DNA from 2 places in the Shewanella sp. ZOR0012 genome. Region 2 is predicted to be linked to the other one. Evidence: riboswitches for the same ligand, from Rfam matches in the RefSeq annotation. Region 2 holds a riboswitch; the other holds the start of a gene.

Region 1 (10,289 bases), 890 kb from region 2:
GAGGATTAACGGCACCATTCAAGGTTGAAAGCCCCATATCCGGAGCACTCAACACTGACACGGCTGTCTGAGAGGCAGCAATTTGCCCACCTCTCATTCCACCTATGGAACGAGGTCCTGTGAGTAAACTAAAACTTTTATTAGTTGAAGACTGTGAAGTCGAATCTATCAGTTTTGGAGCGGAGGGGTTTGAATGTAATTGAGCAGAAGCGTTTACGCCTAAATCTACAATAGCTTTCTGTATCGCAACATTATTCGCGCTAGAAGAAAGGCTCGCATAACTCGATTTAGCGCCTGCCAATAACTCAGGCTGAGTCCCAGTGAAAGGCAAAGTTTGGTTGGATGCAGCAGTAAAGCTACTTAAAGACGGTTCAAGTGCCCCACTCACTTCGGATTTTGGTGCATGCAGGCTAGCCGTTGAAGCGCTATGGTTAGCAACCGTCTGACTATTGTCACCTTGATAAACCAGTCCACTTTGAGGTCTTGCTCCTTTTAGCGGCTCAATCGGCTTATCAGCACTCAAAAACGAATTGGATGGCGCGCCAACCTGGGATGACAGCGCCATGACCGACATAGTTACACCTTGATGTTAATAATCGAACCTATAGTTTCAGATTCTCTCTCTAGTACCTCAGTCGATGCTTCGCCTTGTCGCAATGATGAATTGGCAGCAACTAATACTGAGGTTTTATCGGTTTCATCTACCGCCTTAGCGGTTTCTGTGGGTGCAGCGCTTTGCGAAGGACTCGGTTTAGCCACATCAATCGTAGCCTGTGTTAAGCCTGATTGAGCCGTTTGCAAGCCTTGCAGACCGGAAGCATAAGCAGATTGGATTTGCATAAAGGGATTCCTGCATCTGGTGAACACTAGGTTAATTATTGACCAAACCTACCTTGATGTACAGATTTATCCCTCTTATGGAGAGCTTTTTTGCTCATTTTCAGCTCCTTTTTAACAGGCTATCCAAGCCGATTCCCAATCCTTAAAGACGGGGTTAAATCCCTTGAGCCGCATTTGACTGATGACCTGCTCAACAGTTCGCTCATCGCTGATCTCAAACTGATCGAGCTGACTATCAGGTGCTTGGTAACCTCCGGGCTGAGTTGAACTGCCCGCACTCATTTGCGTTATCCCAAGAGGCAGTAAATTGTCCCGAAGCGATGGTGCCTCGCGGGTCGATAAACTGATATCAAGTTGTTGATTAAAAAGTCTAAAGGCACAGATCATTTGCACCAGTCCAAGATCGGTTAAATGCACTTTTGGTGTTATGCCACCAGTACAAGGCCGCAAACGTGGTAGAGAAATACTAAAACGAGTACGCCAGTAATGTCGTTCTAAATAGTCCAAATGATGACCCATCAACAAGGCATCGAGCCGCCAGTCATCTAATCCTAGTAACACACCTAGGCCTATCTTATCGATACCCGCACGGGCAACGCGATCGGGCGTGGCAAGCCGATAGGCGAAGTCCTGTTTTTTGCCTCGGGTGTGATGTTTAGCATAAGTCGCGGCTTGGTAGGTTTCTTGATACACCATCACAGCATCCAGCCCTCGCTCGACAAGCTGGCGATAATCAATCTCCTCAAGCGGCTGCACCTCCATAGCCACATAACTAAACTGCTGTTTTACCAACGGTAAAACCCGCTGAAAGTAATCCATTCCAACCTTAGTTTCATGCTCTCCCGACACTAGCAAGATAGAATCAAAGCCGCGGGATTTTATAATCGCCATTTCGGCAGCAAGTTCCTGCTCATTGAGCACTTTGCGCTTGAGCTTATTGCTCATGCTAAAACCACAGTAATCACATTCGTTAGCGCAAAGATTGGACAAGTACAGTGGTAAGTACAATCCGATATTGGCCCCAAAGCGTTGCCGAGTGAGCGCTGCCGAGCGCTGTGCCATCTCTTCGATATAGGGCTCGGCCGCAGGAGACAGCAAGGCGAGTAAACTCTGTAGGTTACCCTCGGGTTGCATCAGGGCGCGCTCAACCTCCACCGCCGTGCAGGAATATAACGCCAGCAATAACTTATCCCGTTCAATACGGGTAAATTGATCGACAAAACTCATTGCTGCAAAAATCCCGTTAATGGGCTGGTATGCACAGCCTGAGTTTGCACTCGGCCAAGCCCCGCTTCAAAGGCGCGTCGCCCGCAATCTACCGCATCCTTAAAGCACAGCGCCATTTCAATGGGAGAAGCACTGCTGGCAATGGCGGTATTAACCAGCACGGCATCGGCACCTAACTCCATCGCGTGCGCTGCATGGGATGGCGCGCCAATTCCCGCATCAATCACCACCGGCACCCTTGCTTGCTCGATAATCATCTTGATGAAAGGCTCAGTCACCAACCCCTGATTGGTGCCAATTGGGCTTGCTAGTGGCATCACAGCGGCGCAGCCAACATCCTCTAAACGTCGGCACAGCACGGGATCGGCATGCACGTAGGGCATCACAATAAAGCCGCGTTCACACAGGGTTTTGGCCGCAGCTAACGTCTCGACCGCATCGGGCATCAGGTACTTAGGATCGGGATGAATTTCAAGTTTAACCCATTGTGTTCCCAGCATTTCCCGCGCTAATTCGGCGGCGAATATCGCTTCTTTAGCATTACGCGCCCCCGAGGTATTTGGCAAGAGTCGCATTCCCGCTTGCCTAAGTGGCGATAGCAAATCATCGGCCCCTGTGTTTAAATCAATTCTTTTCATCGCAACTGTCACCAACTGCGACTGAGACGCCTTAATGGACTCCAGCATCAGCTGACTTGAGCTGAATTTTCCCGTGCCCGTAAATAATCGTGACTCAAATTCCACACCTGCAATCGTTAACATCTTAACCTCCCGCGACCACGGCAAATACATCAATCTTATCCTCATGGTGGCATAGGATAGATGACCATCGGTGTTTTGGCACAACGGCCTCGTTAAGCACTAAGGCAACCGAGTGTTGGCAAATATTTTGTGCTTCTAACAAGGCTTGTAAACTGAGCGGTTGTTGAAGTGTTTGGGGCACATTATTGAGATGAATTAAAATCATAACAAACCTCGATTAGAGACAGATTTGAATGAAGCAGCTGTGGTTGATTGCATTAATGCACTCGGCTTTAATCCGCACACCTTGCACTCGGGATCACGGGTTAATGCGGCCGAATGCCATTGGAGTAACTTGGCATCGAAACGCCAAAATCGGCCAAGTAGCGCTCTCGTGGAGGTGACTGGGTGACTTGTCTCTTCGAAAGACTGATTACCCGTTTGTTTTGTTGTAGAAGTTGGCGGCGTGGCTAAGAGCAACAATTGCATCGCTAGCAGCGCCTGCATCGATGCCATCACGCCGACACTGGGGCCGAGCACTCCTTGACTGCTACAGTTTTGTGGCGCGCGAGTATTCGAGGGGAAGATACAGTGATAACAGCCGCCTGCGGGAAATCGCCGCTGATCAACCGCAAACAATTGGCCGTTAAAGGCAGCAATCGAGGCGCTCACCAAAGGCAAGGCATGCTCAATACACAACCGATTGATACAATGGCGCGCAGTAAGGTTATCAGTACAATCAAGCACTAACCTCGTCTCTTCACCATGGGTTAACAGACCAGAAAATACAGTGTTCGCAGACTCGAGAGTCAAATGCTCGGCAAAGGCATCAATCTCACAACCGTGCGCCAACACGGCTAATTTCTGTTTAGCAATGAGGGCTTTGTGATGGTCAATATCGTCGTCATTAAAGAGTAATTGCCTTGGCAGATTGGACAATTCCACCCTATCACCGTCGACAAGCGTTAAGCGCCCAACACCGGCGCAGGCTAAATACTGCGCAGCCAATTGCCCAAGGCCGCCTAAGCCTACGATAAGGACATGAGCCTGTTTAAGCTGCAACTGGCCAGTCTCGCCGACCTCAGGTAAAAATATTTGCCGCGAATAACGAATAAAGTCTTTATCGGCAAGGGATTGCGCCTGCTCTTGTGTCATGCTCATAAGCTTGACTCCCAAGCTCGCGTCAATTCGGCAAAGGCCATTATTGGATCGCTTGATTCGGTAATCGCCCGCACCACGGCAATATTGTTCACCCCAGAGGCTTTGACTTGGGCAAGATTCGAAGGCCCGATGCCGCCAATTGCCACTAAGGGATAATGCGCTTTTAACAGTTCAACATAATGCGCTAACTTGAATAACCCTTGTGGCACCGATGGCATTTGCTTGGTCGTCGTCGGGAAAATATGCCCAAGGGCGATGTAAGATGGCGCATGTTGATGGGCACGCAGCAACTCGAAATAACCGTGGCTAGAGATGCCAAGCGCCAATCCCGCGCCATGAATGGCGTTTAGATCCGTCACCGCCAGATCTTCTTGTCCAAGATGTACCCCAAATGCGCCATGCTTTATCGCTAACTGCCAATGATCATTGATAAAAAGCTGCGCATCATAGTGTTTACCTAAGGCAATCGCGGTTTGGATTTGTGCCTCAAGTTCGTCCGACGCCAGCACATTAGACTTTAGCGCATTAGACTTTATCCTGAGCTGTACCGTCTTCACGCCCCCCGCCAATAATTGTTCGAGTAACAGTAAGTTATCGACAACGGGATAAATCCCTAAGTCAGGATCAAGGCGCTTAAACGCGCCGCATTGCAAATCACTGGATTCATTCAAGCTATTTTTAGTGTAAGAAGTGACGTAAGGATACGCCATTAAGCTGTGCGGCCATGCGGTACGCGCGAGTGGTCCGGGGCCTTGGCCAATCCCGACTGCATAAGTTAAGCCTTGATTGACATAGGCTTTTGCTACCACAACCGCATCCTGCAATACAAAGCCAAAAGCTAGCACCGAGGCGATGGCTGAAGACAGAGTACAACCACTGCCGTGGTTATGGCGCGTGTTTATCCGCGCACTACTGAGCCAAAAACCACCATTCTCGTCAAGCGGTGAGCAGCCAGTAACCTGATGACAAATCAACAAATCCTCCGCCAAACGCTGATTCTCTGTAGCGATGCGATGACTTGTGATATCGCTTTTTTGATCGCTTAAGACATCACTGGTGTTAATGCCAGCACTTGCCTGAGCCGCAAAATCAATATCGCCGCCCTTGGCTAATACGCTGCAAGCTAATTGCGCAGAGAGTTGCATTGCCGCAGCGGCGAATTCTGCTTTTGTATGAATGGCTGAAGCTCGTTTGTCTGTGGCGACAGTAAGCCTTGCCAACTCCTGCACATTCGGCGTTATCAGGCTAATCAAGCCCTTAAAGGGTGCAAAATCCAGAGGTTTACTCGCCGTGCTCTTATCGCCGAGTTCGTCTCCACAGCTTGCAACCATCACAGGGTCGAGAATAACGGGGACGAGTGGAAATTGGGTTTTAAAACCAGCCAACCAATCGGCTACTAAGTGCACTTGTTGCTGATTTGCGAGTAAACCAATCTTAATCGCCTGAGGCGGTAGATCGGCTAACAGGGTCGAGAGCTGTGTGAGTAACATTGCCTCACTCACAGGCTCAACTAACGCCACCGCTACTGAACTTTGGGCCGTTAGCGTGGTGATCACGCTGCATCCATGGCCGCCCAAATCCTTGATGGTGGCTAAGTCGGCTTGGATCCCCGCGCCGCCACCGCTGTCTGAACCGGCAATGGTCCAGACGATAGGTTTAGGCGCCACCTGGCTAATATGTTTCGCAGGGGTCATTATCAAACCTCCGCAACCTGTGCTGTTGGTTTGAGCTCACTCCCATCCTGATACTTGCCCGATTCATTGGCAGTTTTAGCTGTATTAGCCTCGCCCATCGGTAGATACAACTTGGCACCCGAAGCCGCAAACTCTGCCGATTTTTGCGCCATGGCGGCGGTTAACTCTTCTTGGGTTTTGACAGCGATATGGCTTAATTTAGAATCTCCCGTTTTCACCTGCTGAATGGAACTTAATGGCGCAAGCGCACCGTCAGTCTCAGCAGCAAAGCTTTGTGCCTTTGCATCCGCTTCAAGGCTTGCCGCATAGTCGCGCACATCTTGGGTGATCTTCATTGAGCAGAACTTAGGGCCACACATAGAGCAAAAATGCGCAACCTTGGCCGACTCCTGTGGCAGGGATTCATCGTGATAGGCTCGGGCGGTCTCAGGGTCAAGTCCGAGGTTATATTGATCTTCCCAGCGGAATTCGAATCGCGCCTTAGATAACGCATTGTCGCGGATCTGAGCGCCCGGGTGGCCTTTGGCAATATCGGCCGCATGGGCGGCAATCTTGTAGGCAATCAGCCCTTGTTTGACGTCCTGCTTATTGGGTAAACCTAAGTGCTCTTTCGGCGTCACATAGCAGAGCATGGCGCAGCCATACCATGCGATCATAGCCGCACCGATCCCTGAGGTGAAATGATCGTAACCCGGCGCAATATCGGTAATTTGCGGCCCTAGGGTATAAAACGGCGCCTCGGCGCAGTGGATAAGCTGCTTATCCATATTCTCCTTGATGAGCTGCATCGGGATATGCCCAGGCCCTTCGATAATGGTCTGCACATCGTATTCCCAGGCGATTTTGACTAGCTCACCTAAGGTTTCAAGCTCGGCGAACTGCGCCTCATCATTGGCATCGGCAATGGAGCCAGGTCGCATACCGTCGCCTAATGACAGCGATACATCGTAGGCGACACATAGCTCGCAAATCTCACGAAAATGGGTATAGAGGAAGTTTTCTTGATGGTGGCTCAAGCACCATTTGGCCATGATTGAGCCGCCGCGGGACACAATCCCTGTCACCCGTTTAGCGGTCATAGGCACATAGCGCAATAACACGCCCGCATGGATGGTAAAGTAATCGACGCCCTGCTCCGCTTGCTCAATCAAAGTATCGCGAAACACTTCCCAGGTCAGGTGTTCAGCAACACCATTCACTTTTTCCAGTGCTTGATAAATCGGCACTGTGCCAATCGGCACTGGCGAGTTACGGATAATCCATTCACGGGTTTCATGGATATAGCGGCCAGTGGACAAGTCCATCACAGTGTCCGCGCCCCAACGGGTTGACCAAACAAGCTTTTCCACTTCCTCCTCGATGGAAGACGTGACCGCCGAGTTACCGATATTGGCGTTCACTTTGACTAAAAAGTTACGGCCAATAATCATAGGCTCAGCTTCGGGATGATTGATATTTAACGGAATAATGGCGCGTCCACGGGCAATTTCGTCGCGGACAAACTCAGGGGTAATTGGTTTACCTATTACGGCACCAAAGGATTCACCATGGCCGCGGCGGTTTAAGATTTCATCTTGCACCTGGGCGAGCGCCATATTTTCCCGAATCGCCACATATTCCATTTCAGGGGTAATAATCCCTTGGCGGGCATAGTGTAGTTGGCTCACGCGTTTACCAGGTAAGGCACGGCGAGGACGAACAATCGCACTTGAGCCTGCTTCGAAACGCAGATGATCGAGCCCATCATCCTTTAGGCGTTGCTGGGTAAAATCTGAGGTCGCGCAATCGAGTACTTCGGTATCTTGGCGCTCGATAATCCACGGTAATCTGAGTTTGGCTAGTCCTTGGCGCACGTTAATTTGCGCAGCCAGATCGGAATACAGGCCAGCGCAGTCGTACACCGGAATGGGAGGATTTTTCTCAACGTTGGCCGCGATCGCCGTGCCGCCAATCCGCGTATCGGTTTGCAGAATTTGCCGCATCCCCACACGTAAATCCGCACGGCTTCCCTGCAAATAAAGTTTTTGCGAATTAGGATGTTGTAATGGTTTAAGGGTATCGATAAAGGCTTGCGCCTCGGCGCGCGCCACACGGCGGTTCGTTTGCCCATGAGTGTTCACGGCAAGTGATTCTGAGGACGATTCTAAACTGGACATAAGCAATCTCACTTTAACAAATAAAAATGGGGTTGCTTGTCTGGAGACTTGAGTGTTGAGAGCTGAGCCTTGTAAACCGTAAGTGGATTTACTGACTCAATAACGACTAAATCGATGGGTTAATACAGGGCAAAAGCTGGCCGCTGATACGATTTAATGGAAGTTATTATGCTTGTTTCCTTCGCAGGTTTTAACCTGATCAGGTTCAACGGATCCCGAATAAACGGTCTCAGCCAAGAGGCACTCCGACAAGATGGGCAAAAGTATAGGCAGAAGCGCTGCGAACAAACAAGCGTAATTTCAGAATAAAAATTAAATTATCAATCAAAATTAAAGAACACATAAAGCAATGTATTTAAATGACTTTAATCTAAATTTGTTTTAGCGATCATAGTTTAAACTATTTTTAGTGAAAATTTATCATCACTATTTTTTAACCTTTTGGCCGCTTTACCATCATTTTATCGAGCTGCGCCTTAATGGCATCATCAATTTCTTGGTTCATTTTCTTGCCACTGCAATCGAAGGGGAAACCTAAGTTCTCAGCATAGGGATTAATTGGGGTGCCTACTTTGACGACCCGATAACAGGTATTACCTTGACGAACGATACGATTCGGATCCAGCTCTAAATCCAAACTGGTGGGGCCGCTAAAATCGTCGGCATTGGGCACAATCAGTACCTCCATCTCGGGGCTCATTTCAGACAAATTCGACCGTTTGCTGTAATGATTTGCTTGCTCTAACACTAAATCATCTAAAGCTTGCTCACGCTGTCGTTCAAAATAACGCTGAGTAAACAATCCCACACTGCCCGCCACCCCACCGCTTTGCCCACTTACCGCAGATTGCTCTGTACTTACCGCTTGTGCCGAGCGTGATTGGGTTTCTGCCTTTTTCGGTTTAACAGCCTCTTTTGCACTCTGCTGGGTTTGGCCCTGAGTTGAGGTGTTCGGCGTTGAGGTGTTAGGCACAGATGTGTTTGGTACTGATGCTTTTGATTCTGTTACTTTTGATTCTTGGGCGCTGACTTCTGGAGGTTTGGCTATCTGCTCCATGGGCTTTGGCGTCAGCTTTACTGCGACTTTTGGTGACACTTTCGCTGACTGCTCAATATCAGCTGCCGGCTTTACGGTATTAGGCGGTGAGGTTATCGGCTCGCTAGTGTTAATAAACTCTTCCACTGAGATATCTTGAGCAGAATCCGCTGGAGCAGTTTGCGTTGGCGGCGCATAAATAAAATATGCCTTTAACGCTTTGGTTGTAGTCCGTGCGTTAGCAGATGATTCAGTAAAATGCAGCCCTAAGTGTTCCGACTGGGTTCGCCATAAAAAAATTAATAAAAACAGCAGTAAGCCATGGCCAAACATGACCCAAAGCAATAGCTTAAGATTGAAATAATGTGGCCGCTCTAGCCCGCTTAGATTTGAAGATGTTTTAAATGCGCTATCGATTGATCTTTGGTCTGCTTTACTTAAATTGAGGTGTAGATTGTTATCGCAAGACTCGGCATGAACACTTAAAGCGCTAAAAGGCTTAGTGTTCAAATCTGTAGCGCCTTGGGTTGTAGCACTTAAAAACGTTGCACAAAAAGGCAAAGCGGAAAATGGTAAAGCCTCGTCCTTTGTGGCACTGCTGTGCGCATCAAATCTGATGCTATCTTCTGGGGCTATATTCGATCGAACAGGCAAAATCCATCCCTTAGTACTTAATGAATAAAGTACTTAACAAATCCATGACATCTTACGGAGAATTAGAGAAAGTGAGTCGAACAAAGTTCCAAAGCAGTGACATTATTCAGTTGTCAACCAGTACCATAATCTTGTACAAGGACAACAGAACTCATCAGTGTTATAGCCGATGACAAGAACACGTAAAATAAATCAGCTTACACGTGTAAGCCAATTATAGCTTTCCCTTTTATCTACTGATAGACTCAATCATTATCGTCATCGAGTGGATCAACAGCATGCCAAGCCAGAGTTTGATAGAACCGCAAATGAGTCATGAAAAACCATTGAATATCAGTTGCTATAGCCTTAGTGAAGAGATAGCCAATAGCATCAGCCATGGCCTAGGGGTGATTGCAGGTGTAGTGGGCTTAATCTTTATGCTACTTAAGGGCGCAGATCATCTCACCAATATTCAACTTACAGGCGTTATTATTTATGGCGTAAGTCTTATCCTGTTATTTTTAAGTTCCACCCTGTACCACAGCGTAACGCATGTTGGCTGGAAACATAAACTTAAGATTGTCGACCATTGTGCTATCTACTGCTTAATTGCGGGCACCTACACCCCACTGATGTTAATCAGCCTGCAAGGACAGCTTTCAACCATTATCCTGACGGCGATTTGGTCTTTGGCTATTGGTGGGATTTTATTTAAGACCTTATTTATTCACCGATTTAAAAAACTCAGTCTTGTGTTATATCTGGCGATGGGTTGGCTTTGTATGACGGTGATTGGCGA
Region 2 (10,289 bases):
GAAATTACAAAGCACCATGCTCGTCGTGCAAGATGCCACATTTAATATTGCGGGGGTTATTTTCCCTTTAATCACAACTTACGCACTCACAAGTTCATTGTCATGGAGTTACAGTTACTTAGCCGTAGGTTTAGTCGCGTTAGGAACCGTGATTATTACTTTGTTCACTAATTTTTCGCTATGTGAGCAATCATCGAATACGGAAGATAAGCAACAATCTGAATGGAATTTCGGCATTATTAGCGGTGGCATTGGGTTATTTTTAGGCATGTTGGCGCTGTATACGTTTTTAACCTGGGCCCCTTTATTTGTTAAGCAAAAATTTGATATTCCATTTGAAGACGCGGGCAATATTATTACTCAATATTGGTCAGCCGCACTGATTGGTGCGTTAATTTCGACGCTGATTGTGACTCGGGTAAAAATCCACCATTTTCTAGTCGCAATTATCGGCCTTGCTATGGTCATCACCTTTATGATTGTGACAACTGATAAGCTTAATTGGATAGGTTATTTAACCTATGGTTATGGCTTTGTGTGCGCAGCTCTTTACAACGCATTTATTGCTTATGGTGTGTCTTTTGTTAAAAAGGCGAGCAGTAAAAATGTGTCTTATATTTTGATCAGTGGCAGCACGGGGGCGATGTTTAGTCCCGCCATTAGCTCATTCTTTGAACGTATTATTGGATTGCAAACGGTGATGTATGTTATCCCGCTACTTTATGTTGCGATATTTATCATGCTGATTGTTTCAGGCCGAATGAAACCTGCTGCGGCCTAAAGTTCATTTGCGACGTTAATTGATTTGGCCCACTCATTGCTAATGAATAATCTTGAGAGTGGGCTTTTTTAATTTGGTTATATCGCAGCTTCAACAAATTGTTTAAGGGCATTGAGATCTTTAATCCTTATGCCTTCTTTATTGCGTTCAATCAGGCCACGTTCTTCAAGCAACTGTAGTGCCCGTCGGTAAACGCGATCGGTTGTACCAAATCGCTCCGCTTCTAAATAACGCTTACTAAAGCCATCAACGGGTAAATCATTTAAATATTCGTGGTAAATATCATATGCCACGTTATAGCTGATGGGATACAGCAGGCGCCGGGTAAAAATATCGACGGTGTCTTGGTAGTCAATGGCAATGGCGCTGGCAAAAAATAACGCTAGCTGTGGGTGCTGGCCGAGGGAATGTTGTAGTTTTTCGGCGCTAATGACCATGATTTCTAAGGCTTCATTAGCAATAATATCCAACTGGCAGTGATACTGAGTAAAAAACTCCATTTCACCAAAGAGTTGCGAATCACAATCGATAGTCCCCAATTGAAAACATCGACCATTTCTGGCGGTATGGCCAAGCGACACGCGCCCTTGTTTTACCAACACCAGTGAGGTCATGGCTTCACCTTGTGTCATTAGATGGGCGCCTTTTTTAAGCATTTTAACTTCGCTGATACAGCTGAGTATCACCGCTTCAATAAGGGGATAGTCTTGCTCCCATCGCTGGCTATAACGTCCTTTGGCTAACGGTTTTAGCTGCATTGAGTGTGATCCTCTTATCCTATGTAAAATGGCGGCCTTCTATAACATTATCGTGATAAACGGTCAAATGGCCAAAGGAGTTGACTGGCGATTTTAGGCATTGGGATTGCGGGCGTTTGGCATAAGATTTTTAACATTGTGTAGAAAGACAAGGTTTTAGTGATATTTAAGGATATCGCCGGCACAAGTGTGTCTACTTTATTATTTTCGTCATGTATACTAAGCGCCGCCAAGGGGTGTTTGCCAACATTCGGCAGACTGAGATGTCATCAGACGAACCCTTAGAACCTGATCCGGCTAATACCGGCGTAGGAATGGGCCAATCAACAGCACACTTCTGAATCGCTTATTCGTTGCCGGATCTCAAACATGTATTTGAGGTCCTATGTCTAACAAAAAGTCTAACAACCAATCTTCAGTCTTCACGATATCGTTAACTCGTGCACCATTAGCGCTGGCCGTCTCTGCGGCGTTAAGTGCGTCGGCATGGGCGCAAACCGATGCTATCGACAAACCTGATCCCAATAATGATATGGAAATCATGGTGGTTACGGCGGATTTTCGCAGTGCCAGTCTAGAAAAAATGCCTTCAAGCATTACCGTTATCGATGCCCAGCAAATTCAAGATGAAAGCGCCCAGCACTTTGAAGATGTGATGAACTCCATCGCCAACTTTAACTGGTCAGGTGGTAGTTCTCGCCCCAAGTATTTTCAGATCCGTGGCGTGGGTGAGCAGGAGCAATATCAAGGCGCGCCTAACTCATCCGTTGGTTATATTGTTGATGATATTGATTTATCCGGTATCGGCATGGTGTCGAGCATGTACGATCTGCAGCAGGTTGAAGTGTTACGCGGCCCGCAGGGAACCCGTTATGGCGCCAATGCGTTAGCGGGCTTAATTTACCTTAAGAGTAACGACCCAACCGATGTGTTTGAACATGGCGCCGAGGTTTCTTTAGGTAATGACGATCTACAAACCTTCAGTGGTTTTAGCTCAGGGCCGTTAAGCGATTCAGGCAAATTGCTGTATCGTGTGGCACTGCAGCAACATCAGCAAAACGGTTATCGCGACAATATCTATTTAAATAAAGAAGATACCAATGGCCGTGATGAATTTACCGGCCGCGCGAAATTGCGCTGGTATGCCACCGATGATCTGCAACTGGATTTAACTCTGCTGCATGCCGATTTTGATAACGGTTATGATGTCTGGAGTTTGACCAACGATCCGACAAACACCCTATCTGATCAACCGGGTGTCGATAGCCAGCGCACCACCGGCGCAGGTTTTAAAGCGACATATTCGGGGGCAGAGCAGTTTGAGTTGACCTCGCTGACGTCATTTGCCAATACCGATCATCACTATAGTTACGATGGCGATTGGGCGAACCCTGAGTATTGGGCATCTAAACAATGTGAAGAGGGCGGTAATGTATCGCCTTGTCAGTACGATTACTTTTGGGACAAAACCGGTCAGCGTAAAACCTTATCCCAAGAGTTCCGCTTAAGCTCGACCGACCAAGGCCGTATTTTTGCAGACTCAACCGATTGGTTACTTGGGGTTTATGCCATGAACCTTAAAGAAGATAACCAATTGTATTCTGAATATAATACCTGGCCTGACGAAGTGTTAGATTCGCAGTATGAGGCCACAAACTATGCGTTATTTGGCCAGCTGGACACCGATTTAGGTGCTGACTATGCCTTGTCTGTTGGGCTACGTGTGGAGCGTCGTAATAGCCATTACTCCGACACCAACAATGATAATTTCGATCCGAGTGAAACCATGTGGGGTGGGCATATCGCACTCAGTAAAGTGCTGAATGAGTCCCACAATATTTACGCCCGTGTGGCGCGGGGTTACAAGGCGGGTGGTTTTAATATGACCTTGCCAGTCGAACTCAATGATAAAAAAGAGTTTGATACTGAAACCTTATACAACTACGAAATCGGTTTAAAATCCCATTGGTTTGAAGGGCTTATCGATACTAATCTGGCGCTGTTCTATATGGATAGACAAGATCAGCAGGTGGCTGCTTCCCAGCAAGATCCTAATAAGCCACAACGGTTTATTCTCTACACTGAAAATGCGGGTAGCTCAAACAACTACGGTGCCGAACTAGATGCAACTTGGTATGCCACGGATAATCTCCAGTTTTACTCAAGCCTTGGTTGGTTACAGACTGCTTACGGTAATTACCAATATCAAGATAAATACGGTACTGATGTGGATTTAACGGGGCGCGATCTGGCCCATTCACCGCACTTAACCTATAGCCTAGGCGGCACTTATCGTGCGAATTCGGGTTGGTTTGCCAACTTGAATATGAGTGGTAAGAGCAAGTTTTACTACTCAGACAGTAACGATTCGCGCTCCGAGCCATATACTGTTGTGAATGCGCGTTTAGGTTATGAGGCAAGTGCGTGGTCAGCGTATTTATGGGGCCGCAACCTATTTGATGAAGAATATGGCGTTCGTGGCTTCTATTTTGGTAATGAGCCCGATAATGGCTGGGCGGAAAAACAATATATCCGCTACGGCGACCCACGCCAAATTGGGGTAACACTGAACGTTAAGTTTATGTAGTGCCCAAGCTAGCCGCGCTGTGGAGAGATACTTGAAGCGCTATGCTATACCGTTTCACGGTGCGGCTATTTTTATAATAAGTATTTGAAATAAGGATTGAAGATGAAACTGACCGCCGAAATTAGCATGTATCCTTTTAATGAAAACTACCTCGATCCAATTAAATGGTTTATTCATCGTTTAGACAGTTATCCAACGATTCAACGTGTTACCAATGCGATGGCGACCCAAGTGTGCGGCGACTATTCGGACGTGATGGCGATGCTGGCCACCGAAATGCAAGCCGCCCATGAGAAGTGGGGCAAAGCCGTGTTTGTGTGTAAGTTTATTGGTGGCGAGCTAAATTTAGCCCACAGCGAGTAACGCCTTTAATGAGCTAAGCCATTGCGCGATATTAGTGGTTAATTTAAGGCTCGTTCATACAGTTACGGCTCAAGCCTACAGGTTTTTAGAATGCGATTTATCGTGAGAGTAAGGCAATGACAGATTTATGGTTAACGCTAGTCAATAGTGTTAATGCCGCCCTTGGGGAAGTCCATGTGATGACCGCGTGGGAAGCACTTGCTGTGGTATTAGCCATGGCGTATTTGCTACTGGCTATGAAGGCAAGCGTATGGTGCTGGGCGGCGGCATTTACCAGCACGGCCATTTACACTGTGTTGTTTTGGAAAGTAGCATTGCTGATGGAGTCGATGCTCAATATCTATTATATGGGCATGGCACTTTATGGCTATTGGCTCTGGACTCAAGGTGGTGATAAACATCAAGGTGTTAAGGTGACCACTTGGCCGCTGAAAACCCATTTAAAGTTGATTGCTGCAACCACGCTAGTCTCCCTTGGTATTGGTCATGGTATGGCGACCTTTACTCAAGCTTCTTTTCCTTATCTCGATGCTGCGACCACCTGTTTTGCGGTGATGACCACCTATTTAGTCGCCAAAAAAGTGTTGGAGAACTGGCTGTATTGGGTCGTTATCGATCTGGTGTCGATTTACCTCTACTTGAGTAAAGGCCTTATGCTGACCTCATTATTATTTGTGCTTTATGTGGGGTTAGCTGTTGTGGGCTATTTCCTATGGCGCACCGCACTGGCTGAGAGTCGTCTCAATCTTAATGGCGAACGTGCCGCTAAGTTACTTGGTTAAGTGATGACAAATACCGATATGGACCAACTGCCAACACCTAAGATCTTAACTGCAACATCAGTGGTAAGCCGTTAATGCAGCCGTTATCTGCTGAGGCGTTTGCAAGGCTGGTACCGATATTACGCCAGGCAGGGCTAAGCCATATCACGCATATCCATGAGTTGGCGGGTGGATTAAGTAATCATAACTATCATATTCAAACACCTGCGGCACAATACGTGTTACGTCTTAATGCCGATGCTGCCAACCGGTTTTGTTCTCGAGAGCAGGAGTTGTTTTATTGGCGTAATCTAGCTAAGGCAAAGCTTGCGCCTGAGCTGATATGGGCAAGTTGCGATTATCGTTACTATGTAAGTGCATTTATCGAATCACAGGAGATTGCCTGTCGAGTTAACGTTTCTCGGACGCCGGAAATGCTCGGCGACGGGGCTGATTTTTATCACGTGGTTAACTGGAACGACTTGGAATATCAGTGTAGTGCGGCCGAATTCACCCATGGAGAATTGTGGGTGCAAAGGTGGCTGCAAGCGCATGCTGAAAATCTTGAGTGCGCATTATACGAGACTCCCACACCTCAGTCTTTCGCCGCCGAGTTCACACCGCTGACATTACTTGAATCCCAGTGCCCAAATTATGCACATGCTCTATTGCAGCAATTATTGCAACAGCTACGCTTGCAATCCGCTGGGCCTTATCACATCAGCGTGACTGAGCAGTGGCAGCAATATCATCAGCAGTTATTAGCCTTTGCTGCAACCGATAAAGGCAGCGCTTGGCAGACGCGGTTGGACTCATTGTTGGGCTTACAACCGCAAATTCATCGTTGGACAAAAGCGTTAGCCGATTGTTTGGTGGCGGCGCAATTTTGCCATCGAGACTTAAATCCGCATAATCTACTGATAAAGGATAACCGGCTGTATTGTATCGACTTTGAATACGCCACTGCCTCTCATCCTTTATGTGAGCTGGCCGCTGTGCTGGCGACCCACAGATTAACGCCTGCACAGCGGCATATTTTAGTGCAGCAATATCTTGCAAAACATCCAGGCCTCACATCCACAGCAATAACGGCGATTCCAGCTGCAATTGAAATGTATTGGGTGTTTGCGCTTTACTGGGCGCTACTGATGGCGGCGCAAACCGATGTAGAGCGTCAGCAGGCGTATCTTGCTTGGTTTGATAGCTTTTGGCCGCTGGTAAGCTAAGACGCTTAAACACATCTTTACGCTTCCACACTTAGTCAAAGATGCTTGCACCAATTATCCTCTGTAAAACCACTTAAGCAAAACAGTTAAGGTCAAACACTGCGTGATGTTTACTGCTATGTTATTGGTGCAACTTTTTGTTAACTTGGGTGTCGTAGGATGACAAAGAGAGAAAGGACGCAAATTGATGAAAAAAACCTTGTTGCTGTTGGTATTGGTGTTTGGGGTATCCGCGTGTTCGACTAAGTTTAGTTACCATTTTCTGGATTGGGCTATCGGTTGGGAATTAGATGACTATGTCACTTTAGATAAAACTCAGCAAAAGAGTATGGATCGGCTTATCGAAAAGTTTGTGCGTTGGCATCAATCTGAAGAGCTTGCTCACTATGTGTCGCAGTTAACCGAAGTTGAACATCTCATTCAAACCAATACCTTAACCCCTGCGCTTTGGGCTGAGCATGTCACACTCGCCAAGCGGCATTGGTTTAGGTTATTTGAGTTTGCGCTACCTGACATGCTGCCGATCATCGCATCATTAACGGATTCTCAGGTAAAGCAAATTCTTACCCTGTCTCGAAAAGACGAGCAGGAATTAATTAAGGAATTTGCCGGTAAAACTCCAGAGCAGTTACAACAAGAGGCCGATGAGAATCTTATCGAGCAATTCGATGACTGGCTGGGGAGCGTAACGGATGAGCAAAAAGCGCTTATCCATCAATATAATCAACAGCGGTTATCCACCCTAGATATGTGGCTCGACTACCGCCATGAATGGCTACGCCAGTTTGAGATAGCCCTCGGGCAGCGCAGCGATATTCCGCTGTTGACCGAGCGTTTGACGTTGCTGATGACACAGCCAGACGAGCTTAAATCAGAAAAACACCGCGCTATTTTAAGGCAAAATACCGAGGCCTTTGGGGCGTTATTGCTGGCCATTAATGCTAGTTTGACACCTAAGCAGTCGAAACATTTTTATAAGAAGCTGAACAAGCTTATTCAAGATCTTCGCGAATTAAATCAAGAGGGAATCGAAAAGGCTGTTAAGACTATGAAAGATTAATCCTGGTGACAAGGTCTATTGAACAACGTCATTTTGTTGAAGATATAACCCATGTCCCTCGTTTCTTTTTACCAAAAATCACTCAATGCTAGCCGTCTGTTTGATGGACTCGCACCCTTAGCCCTTAGGCTCTATCTTGCACCTGTACTGATGCAGGCTGGGTATAACAAACTCGCACATTTTGAAGACACCGTCGCTTGGTTTGCGAATCCCGACTGGGGGCTGGGTCTACCAATGCCGACATTAATGGCCGCGCTGGCGGCGGGCACTGAGTTTTTTGGGGCGATTTTGTTATTGCTCGGATTAGCCACACGACTGATTTCTATCCCGCTGATGATCACTATGCTGGTGGCCGCTTTTACCGTGCATTGGCCTAATGGTTGGCTGGCAATTGCCGATGGCAGTTCATGGCTGGCAAATGAGCGGGTGCTCGAGGCGGGTGACAAGCTGGATAAGGCCAAATCCCTGTTGCAGCAATACGGCAATTACGATTGGTTAACCAGTTCAGGTAACTTGGTTGTATTGAATAATGGAATTGAGTTTGCGGTGACCTATTTCATTATGTTGCTGGCACTCTTAAGCCTAGGTGGTGGGCGTTATACCAGTCTTGATTACGTTATCGCTAAGCGTTATGGCATAAAGTAAGCCGAGCGACCTTGCCTGTAAACGCTTTCAATCCCACTTTTACGTGGGATTTTTTGTACCTCTTTAGCCGCAATTTGCTATGCTTGAGCCAATTTATACGCACTCATTTATAAGAACAGGGATAATTACTTGGACGCTATCGAACTTTTACTCACCCGCCAATCTACTCCAAGATTAACCGCGCCAGCACCCAATGAGCATGAGCTTAAAATCATTTTAGATGCGGCGATTCGAGTGCCGGATCATGGCGCGTTAGCACCGTGGGAATTTATTATTGCCACGGGGAAGGGTTTAGACACCTTAGCGGATATCTATGTTAATGCCGCCAAAGCCTGCGGCGCCGATGAAGATTTTATCAACAAAGCCAAAGGGATGCCGATGCGCGCGCCCATGGTGATTACGGTTGTAGCGAAAACCCAACAACATCCTAAAGTGCCAGTGCTCGAGCAGCAAATTGCAGCGGGCTGCGCTACGATGGCCATGCAGCAGGCCGCGTTTGCCTTAGGATTAGGCGCAGTGTGGCGCACGGGGGATTTTGCCTTTGATGCCAATGTGAATGCGGCGTTAGGCTTAGCACCAGAGGATCAAATCGTCGGCTTTTTATATGTTGGCACCCCAGCGGTAGCCGCACCGAAAAAACCGCAAAAGGATGGCAGCCAGTACGCCCGTTACCTATAACCTAGTTTATCCCCTCTGAATGGGAGTCGTGAGTATGCAAGTTGCCCAAACCCCAAGATTACTGCTGCGGCAGTTAACGCCCGATGATGCGTCATTTATTTTGGTGCTACTCAACACCCAAGGATTTATCGACAATATTGGTGATAAAGGAGTGCGTAGCTTGCAGGACGCCAAGGATTATATCGCTAATGGGCCTGCTATCAGCTATCGCGAGCATGGTTTTGGGTTATTTGCCGTGGTACTGGCCGAAAATGGTTTTCCGATTGGGATCTGCGGGTTAATTAAAAGACCCACGCTGAAGGATGTGGATTTAGGTTATGCTTTTTTGCCTCAATATTGGGGCAAAGGCTACGCGTTTGAAGCCGCTAGGGCATCACTGGAATTCGGTAAAACCTTAGGGATTGAACGGATTGTCGCCATAGTTAGCCCACATAATCAGGCCTCTAAGTCGCTGCTGAAAAAATTGGGCATGTCGTTTGAAACCGAGTTGCAGCTAACGCCTAATGACCCCCCAGTTGAATTATTTTCCTGATAAATTCGAAGCACTCAAAAAATGAGGCCCCAACATTGGGGGCCTCATTATGCGATTAACTAACGTTACTTTTTACTGAAACACTATCGCTGGAATGGATATACGCTCCCGAGTTTCATAATTTGAGTGAGCTCATCTAGCGCGGTGCGTGATTCGATAACGAGTTGTGGATCGGCTAAATCCTGAGTTGATAAACGGTCGCGATAGTGCTTATCTACCCAAGCGTTTAAACGTGCAAATAAAGCATCGTTAAGTAAAGTGTGCTGATTTACTGCGGCAACTTCGCGCTCATTCATGGCAACCCGTAAACGTAAGCAGGCTGGGCCGCCGCCATTTTGCATGCTTTGTTTCACATCGAAATACAGCACTTGTTTGATTGGCGTATTTAAGGTGAGTAGCTCATTTAAATAAGCATAAACAGCGGGGTTTTCTTGGCAGTCGGTTGGGGCAATGATCGCCATCTCTCCTGAGGGGAGAGTGATGATTTGGGTATTAAATAGATAACTTTTCACCGCATCGTTAATCGCCACTTTGGCGGTTGGAACTTCGATAAAATATAACTCGGTATCGAGTTTGCGTTTTATTTCATCCAATTTTGCCTGTGTATTTAAAAATGCTTGCTCGTGGTAAAACAGCACATTTTGGTTACCCACGGCAATCACATCATTGTGAAATACGCCTTGATCAATCACGTCGGGATTTTGTTGAATAAAAACGCAGTTATCCTCTTCGAGTTGATGCAATCTTGCTATCGCCATCGAGGCCTCGAGGGTTTGTCTTGCCGGATATTTCAGTGGTTTAGGAGCATGAGGATTTGTCGCCTCTTGTCCATAAACAAAGAGTTCAACCCCAGCATGGCCGTATTCCTGACACAGGCGAGTGTGGTTCGCTGCGCCCT

The links. Region 2 has a riboswitch for thiamine pyrophosphate ahead of L976_RS17890 (TonB-dependent receptor). Riboswitches for the same ligand answer to the same signal wherever they lie in the genome.
Region 1: it holds a riboswitch for thiamine pyrophosphate, as region 2 does, so the genes downstream of both, thiC (phosphomethylpyrimidine synthase ThiC) here and L976_RS17890 (TonB-dependent receptor) in region 2, are expected to answer to the same signal.

What each region holds. Positions count from the first base shown of each region.
Region 1 covers NZ_JTLE01000094.1:4,591,862-4,602,150, reverse strand. Annotated here, with positions in the region: gene L976_RS21840 (putative metalloprotease CJM1_0395 family protein) at 1-574, opposite strand, end outside; gene L976_RS21835 (hypothetical protein) at 577-840, opposite strand; gene thiH (2-iminoacetate synthase ThiH) at 952-2,067, opposite strand; gene L976_RS21825 (thiazole synthase) at 2,064-2,828, opposite strand; gene thiS (sulfur carrier protein ThiS) at 2,830-3,033, opposite strand; gene L976_RS21815 (HesA/MoeB/ThiF family protein) at 3,030-3,968, opposite strand; gene thiE (thiamine phosphate synthase) at 3,965-5,662, opposite strand; gene thiC (phosphomethylpyrimidine synthase ThiC) at 5,665-7,818, opposite strand; TPP riboswitch at 7,978-8,076, opposite strand; gene L976_RS21800 (hypothetical protein) at 8,252-9,364, opposite strand; gene L976_RS23705 (hypothetical protein) at 9,357-9,536, shown strand; gene trhA (PAQR family membrane homeostasis protein TrhA) at 9,787-10,289, shown strand, end outside.
Region 2 covers NZ_JTLE01000094.1:3,697,374-3,707,662, reverse strand. Annotated here, with positions in the region: gene tsgA (MFS transporter TsgA) at 1-781, shown strand, start outside; gene L976_RS17895 (Crp/Fnr family transcriptional regulator) at 859-1,539, opposite strand; TPP riboswitch at 1,762-1,871, shown strand; gene L976_RS17890 (TonB-dependent receptor) at 1,925-4,126, shown strand; gene L976_RS17885 (hypothetical protein) at 4,229-4,489, shown strand; gene pnuC (nicotinamide riboside transporter PnuC) at 4,606-5,271, shown strand; gene L976_RS17875 (phosphotransferase) at 5,346-6,476, shown strand; gene L976_RS17870 (DUF6279 family lipoprotein) at 6,664-7,536, shown strand; gene L976_RS17865 (HvfX family Cu-binding RiPP maturation protein) at 7,588-8,181, shown strand; gene L976_RS17860 (NAD(P)H nitroreductase) at 8,311-8,859, shown strand; gene L976_RS17855 (GNAT family N-acetyltransferase) at 8,894-9,391, shown strand; gene astB (N-succinylarginine dihydrolase) at 9,475-10,289, opposite strand, start outside.